2 regions of the Geobacillus sp. FSL W8-0026 genome follow, and region 2 is predicted to be linked to the other one. Evidence: riboswitches for the same ligand, from Rfam matches in the RefSeq annotation. Region 2 holds a riboswitch; the other holds the start of a gene.
The links. Region 2 has a riboswitch for cobalamin ahead of metE (5-methyltetrahydropteroyltriglutamate--homocysteine S-methyltransferase). Riboswitches for the same ligand answer to the same signal wherever they lie in the genome.
Positions count from the first base shown of each region.

Region 1: it holds a riboswitch for cobalamin, as region 2 does, so the genes downstream of both, NST29_RS08770 ((2Fe-2S) ferredoxin domain-containing protein) here and metE (5-methyltetrahydropteroyltriglutamate--homocysteine S-methyltransferase) in region 2, are expected to answer to the same signal.

Region 1 is NZ_CP150194.1:1,759,013-1,762,127, reverse strand. It holds gene NST29_RS08780 (energy-coupling factor ABC transporter substrate-binding protein) at 1-134, opposite strand, end outside; gene NST29_RS08775 (energy-coupling factor ABC transporter permease) at 139-882, opposite strand; gene NST29_RS08770 ((2Fe-2S) ferredoxin domain-containing protein) at 879-1,286, opposite strand; cobalamin riboswitch at 1,472-1,667, opposite strand; gene rraA (ribonuclease E activity regulator RraA) at 1,727-2,212, opposite strand; gene NST29_RS08760 (glycerophosphodiester phosphodiesterase family protein) at 2,716-3,115, shown strand, end outside.
Region 2 is NZ_CP150194.1:189,639-192,753, reverse strand. It holds gene metE (5-methyltetrahydropteroyltriglutamate--homocysteine S-methyltransferase) at 1-1,408, opposite strand, end outside; cobalamin riboswitch at 1,538-1,731, opposite strand; gene NST29_RS01015 (ATP-dependent helicase) at 2,914-3,115, opposite strand, start outside.

The DNA.
Region 1 (3,115 bases), 1.6 Mb from region 2:
TAATGCGGAGCGAGCGTTTGAATCGCCCGTTCCGCTTGGTCATCGGTGCCGCCAAATTCGGAGCCGCGCGCCCACCAAAGCGGAAGAAGGATCAACACCAATACGAAAGCGAACAGCCACAGGTTTTTCTTCATCGAATCACGCCCCCTTTTCCCGTTCAAATAGCGGAGAAGCTTGGTATGAAGCGAGCCAGTTCCAGACCATCACCGTCAAAATGCCTTCCGTCACCGCCAGCGGCACTTGAGTGATGGCAAAAATGCCGGCAAATTTTAAAAACGAAGCGAGCACGCCGCCATCCGGTGCTGGAAACGCGACTGCCAATTGAACGGATGTAGTGACATAGGTCGCCAAATCCGACAAACAGGCAGCTAAAAACAGCGCCACTCGATGTGAAACAAGACCGCGCCGGTGCAGCTGATACACACTAAACGCAACCAGCGGCCCAACGACCGCCATCGACAAAGCGTTCGCCCCCAATGTCGTCAATCCACCATGAGCAAGCAGCAACGCTTGGAACAGAAGAACTAGCGTGCCGATGACAACCATCACCCACGGCCCAAACAACGCGGCCCCGAAGCCGATGCCGGTCGGGTGGGAACTGCTGCCCGTGACGGACGGAATTTTCAGCGCCGACAGGACGAACGTAAACGCCCCAGCCAAGGCCATGAGCAGCTTTTGCTCCGGATGCTCTTTCAGCGTGCGGACGAGACGACGTAAACCAACCAAGAAAAACGGGAGAAACAATCCCCACCAAAACAGCGCCCATTTCGCTGGCAAAAATCCTTCCATAATGTGCATGGCGTACGCGTCTTGTTCATTCGTCAAGAAAAAGTAACTTGTCAATAGCGCCGCGATGACAACCCAACGGCTTGTTCGCATCATTGTCGATTCGCCTCCTTCGGTTCATTGGCCGTTTTCCGCTTCCCAACCGGCGCCTCGCTTTCCCCTGCTGGCGCCCATTTGCATCCTGCCTCCTCATCAAACTCATACGTCGCCCATTCGCGAATCGGCGCCCCTTCACAAAGATGGATGCGCACCACCTCCCGCGCTTTTTCCGGCGTCATTTCTCGGTACCAGACGCCATCCGGATAGACGATCATCACGCATGCATCCTGGCAGCGGCCGTTGCAGCGCGTTCGTGTCGTATGAACAAGATCGTCTAAACCAAGACGGGCGATCTCTTCGCGCACCGCCAGCGTCACTTCCTCCCCGCCATGACGGAGGCACGTCCCGCCGTTGCAAATGAACAAATGATGCCTCATTCCCCGCAAATCCCACGTCGCCATCGAATCCCCCCTTTTGGCTAGAATGATAGAATTCAGATGCAGACAGACGAGCAGGTTTCAGGCAAAAGAAAAAGCACCTCTACAGCAGAGGTGCAGAAAAATGTATACAAAAAAGTCTTAAACGACCCAAACAGGCCTTATGCAGCCCTCATTCTCCCGCACGTCTGCCTATAGTCCCGTAGGCATCCGTCCGACCCAAACAAGGCAGGTCTCCTGACTTAGGATCATCGCTTGCGGCGCCTTCCCGAAGTTCTCTTCAGTGACTTGTTGCCGCAAAGCTCCCCATCACAGTGGCGGGCACCGTGCCGGATTTTCACCGGACTTCCCTTTTTCACCCGAGCCGGTTTGACGAGCTCAGGCACCTTGTGGGTTCTTCACCATATCTACACTGTCATGGAACAAGCATCTGTCTCCATCGTAGTACAAGCAAAACGCTACCGTCAACCGTTTTTTGCCGACAAATCGGCGCAGGCCACGACGATGCCGTCCGCATCGGCGTACACATACGCTCCCGGTTCCCAACGCACACCGCCAAACTCGAGCGCAACGTCGCGGGCGCCTTTTCCTTCTTTTCGGCTTTTGACCGGGCACGTGCCAATGGCCATGACGCCGATCGGCATCGCACCGATTTCTGCGGAATCGCGGATGCAGCCATGGATAATGACGCCAGCCAGCCCCCTCTCGCAGGCGATTTGTGCCAATCGGTCGCCGAATAACGCAACGCGGCGCGACCCTTTTCCGTCGACAACCAACACCGTCCCCGCTGGAACGGTCTCGAGCGCTTCGCGGACAAGCACGTTGTCCTCCAACACGTCAACTGTCGCAATCGGTCCGGAAAACATCTGTTTTCCGCCATATGATTGGAACGGCACCTCGCATACTTGCAGCTCGTCTAAAAATTGATCGCATAAATCGGCTGTTTTCATTGTCGCTCTCTCCTTTCCCTTTTTGCATTCGCCACCATTCGCCAAAGTCCTGCTGACTACGCTTTTTTTTGCGGCGCTGTTTATATTTGAAAAAGATGTGGAGTTTTGCTAAACTAGACGTTGAACGTATTGGCTCGTCCTCGCTGTCCGGCGAACGAAAAAACGGCCCCACACGACATGGCGGAAGCCGTTTTTGCCTGCCGGCTACGCGGCAAAAGCCGCCCCGTCCGGCCATTCAGCTCGGCTAGCTGGATTCGAACGAGCGCATCACGGAAGTCAAAGTCGGTTGCCTTGCCGCTTGGCTATAGCCCAACGTCTTTGTTGGCACTTACAGTAGGCAGCAACAACCCTCCCCGTTCGAATCAAAACGCATACCATTTTGCAAAAGGAAGCAAAATACAAATAAGGATTCATGTCCCGTGCGTTTCACCACATCTTTACCATCGCTTCACAATCGCTTCATTTCAATAAAGTATAATGCAAAGAGAAAGGGGGGAACGACGTTGCGCCGAACCGCCGCCCTCCGCCAATGGCTTCATGTGTTGTGGTTATTGTGCCTGCCGCTCGGCCTCGCCGCATCAACCGCCGCACAGCCGTCCGTCGCCCCGAAACCGATCATCATCGCCCACCGCGGCGCATCCGGACACGCGCCGGAGCATACGCTCACGTCCTACCGCCTCGCCGCCCGCATGCAGGCCGACTATATCGAAGTCGATGTGCGGGCCACCCAAGACGGGAAGCTCGTCGCTTTGCATGATGCCACACTCGCTCGGACGACAAACGCCGAAACCGTTTATCCGCGCCGATCGCCATGGCAGGTCAGCGATTTTTCAATTCGTGAGCTCAAAAAGTTGGATGCTGGCTCGTGGTTGGCTCCGCGCTTTGCCGGCGAGCGCGTCCCGA
Region 2 (3,115 bases):
CTATCCACTTTGCGATTTGTTTACGGATAAAGGTTTGATATTGCTTTTCGTCCCATTCTTGTTTTTTCCGCTTCAGCCGCGCTTGCCGCACTTCGCGGGTCTGTGGAAAACTCCCGATCGTCGTAGTAGGCAAAAGCGGCAATTTTAGATGTTGTTGCTGTGCTTGCCTTCGCTTTGCATAGGGAGGACGTTCCGTTTGCTCAATGGGGTGCATCGTTTTTTTTATAGACTGGCCTCGAAGTAGGCGAAGAGCTTCCCCGGTTTGTTCATCATAGTGACACAAATCGGATAAAGAACGTTTCCCTTGGGCGTATTCAGCAAGCAGGCGCACTTCATCAAGCTTTTCATCCGCAAATGCCAATGAATCGACCAATCCTTTTGGTAAACGGTGTTCATGTTTGACTGTAATCGGTACATAAAGCAGGCTAGACGACGGTTGAATAATCAAGTGTTCCGTATGCTTCGATAGCTCTTCCAGTAGCGCTGCTTTTTGGACGAGTGTACTCTTCCAAACATTGCGACCGTCGATCATACCCGCAGCTAGCCATTTCCCTTTTGGAAACCCATATTTCTTCATGTTGTACAAATTTTCACCGTCATCATGAACGAAATCAAGACCGAACCCAGCGACAGGAAGAGAGACGATCTCTGGATAATTAGAAAGGCTTTCGAAATACGTTTGTAAAATCAGCTGGACACCAGGTACTTTTTGATGGAATGAATGATAAACGTATTCAACAGCGGCCACTATGTCTTCATCAATCTCTTGCACAAGAATAGGCTCATCAACTTGTACCCAGCGCACTCCTGCTCTATACAACTCATCAAGCAATTCGATATATACGGGGACGAGGAGCTGTAGGTGCTTATGCCAATGTACTCCTGTGCTTAACTTGGCCAAAATTAAAAACGTGACAGGTCCAAGCAAAACAGGTTTTGTTTCAATTGAAAGATTATCTTTGATAAATTGGTAATCACGTAAAAGAAAATTTTCCATAAGCCTTGGTTGTAGGCCATCAAGCTCTGGAACAATGTAGTGATAGTTGGTATTAAACCATTTTGTCATGGCCATAGCCGGCTGGCTGCTTGTTCCCCTCGCCATGGCAAAATAAGTATCCCATCGGCGCTCACTTTCTTGGCCAAATCGTTTTGGAATATACCCAAACATAAAAGCGGTATCCAGCACATGATCGTATAATGAAAAGTCCCCGATTGGTATCAGTTCGATTCCTTTTGCCATTTGTTTTTTAATGGATGATAGTTGAATGGTCTTCATCGTTTCCATTAGATTGGCTTCTTCCAATTGCCCATTCCAAAATGACTCCAATGCTTTTTTCCATTCTCGTTGTTCACCGATTCGAGGATAACCTAAATTAGAACTATGAATTGCCAATCGTAGCACCTCCATGTCATTTTCCTCAATACAAGTAAAATGCCCACCTTCTAGACAGACAGAAGGAGGGCATAACTAGCTTGTATTGAGGTACTTGAAGTGCCTCTTGTTCATTTTCCCCCACTCCTCCCTATGACGCGTAGGTCGAAAGTGTATACAACAGGCAGGTCTCCTGACTTAGCTTCATCGCGGTGGATCCCCTTCCCATTCCAAACAAGGAACAGTGGGTTATTGATCCTCGCTCTGCATCACAGTGGCGCGACCGTGTTGGATTTTCACCAAACTTCCCTTTTAAAGTTCACGCAGATTGGTGAACTACCTGTTGCTTGGTCTTATCAGATATGCTGTTTTTAGCGACATCCTCCCACCACCTGCACTGACGCTTAGAGGTGGGGCTTCTCAAGTCATCCTGATTAATAATATTATCATGGTTTTTAAAATTCAGTATACTACAATTACTCAGATTTAGCAAGGGAAATGCACCATCTATTTTAGCCCGAGTTGAACTTTAGTAGCATCCTCTTACTTTTTGGTGAAGAGCCCAAAAATTTACAGCGGGTACAAAATCGGAACATGGGGAATTGTCTAGGAGGCTGGTGATTTACTCACGCAACCGCTTCTCGCAATCGTTTCTCAAATAGAAAAACCGGTTGCATCAGCTTCTATGTTCACGCGTTCCATCATCGATCAAGGCAAACAGCGTTTTTTCACCAGCCTTCTAGGAAGCTAAGGTGCGTGGCGAATACCTCTCTTCATTTACATCAAACCATATGTAAAAATGAGACATGAACCGGACTCCTTGGTTGAAATAGCTGTGCTCAAAACTCATTCACCCAAGTAGGTTCATGTCTCCCCAAAAGTTCTTCGCTACAACAGCTTGGCCATTATGTTTCTTTCTAGCCGGAAACAAAATCTGCGAAGCTTTTTGTATGGTAAAGGCGGCCAAATGGTCAACCGTAGCCTATTTACAAAAAAGGCCTGTTAGACTCACCCAACAGGCCTTTTCGTTTTCAGCTTTTTGGTTCGGCATCTGACCTTTTGTTACAACATTGTCAAGAGACAATAATTCATGTCCATCCCACAACTTTCCCCTCACCGCCTCTCTTCCCTACAGCCGCAAGGGTTTTCGGGTTTTGAGGAACCAGTTGGAACAAAATACCACGAAAATAATAAGTGTCCGTTCAATTGGAATGATTTAGGGAATTAGGGGGAAGGGATGAGGGAAACGAAACGTTGGGAAATGTCCAAGGAAATATCTGGAGGGGATAGGGAGCAGGGGTAAGGAGAGAGGAAAAATGGATGGGTATATTGGGATAAAACCTGATCCCTCAACCCTTTCCGCCCTATACCCTGTCCCCCTATCAACAGAAAAGCCCAGCATGGATCCAGGCAAAACCCTAACCACGCTCGGCTTCTTGGACATTTTTTATTGTCCCTGGACAGTTTTTATTTTCTCAGGACGGGATTTATTAGCTGTCTACATATTAGGGTGCGAGTTAAAGAGTGACAGTTTGTAATTTTTAATGGTTCCTTTTCACATTCAAAGCCTCTAATTTTTTAATCATTGCGTCGTTGAGAGGCGGGCATGAAATACATAATAAATCTTTTGCTCTACTTAAAGCCACATATAAAATTCGCGTATCCTCTTGCTCAGAATTAATGTCAGGACTGACGAGCAAATTCACATCTTTAACTTCAGGGAGATATAAAAGAACAGATTCA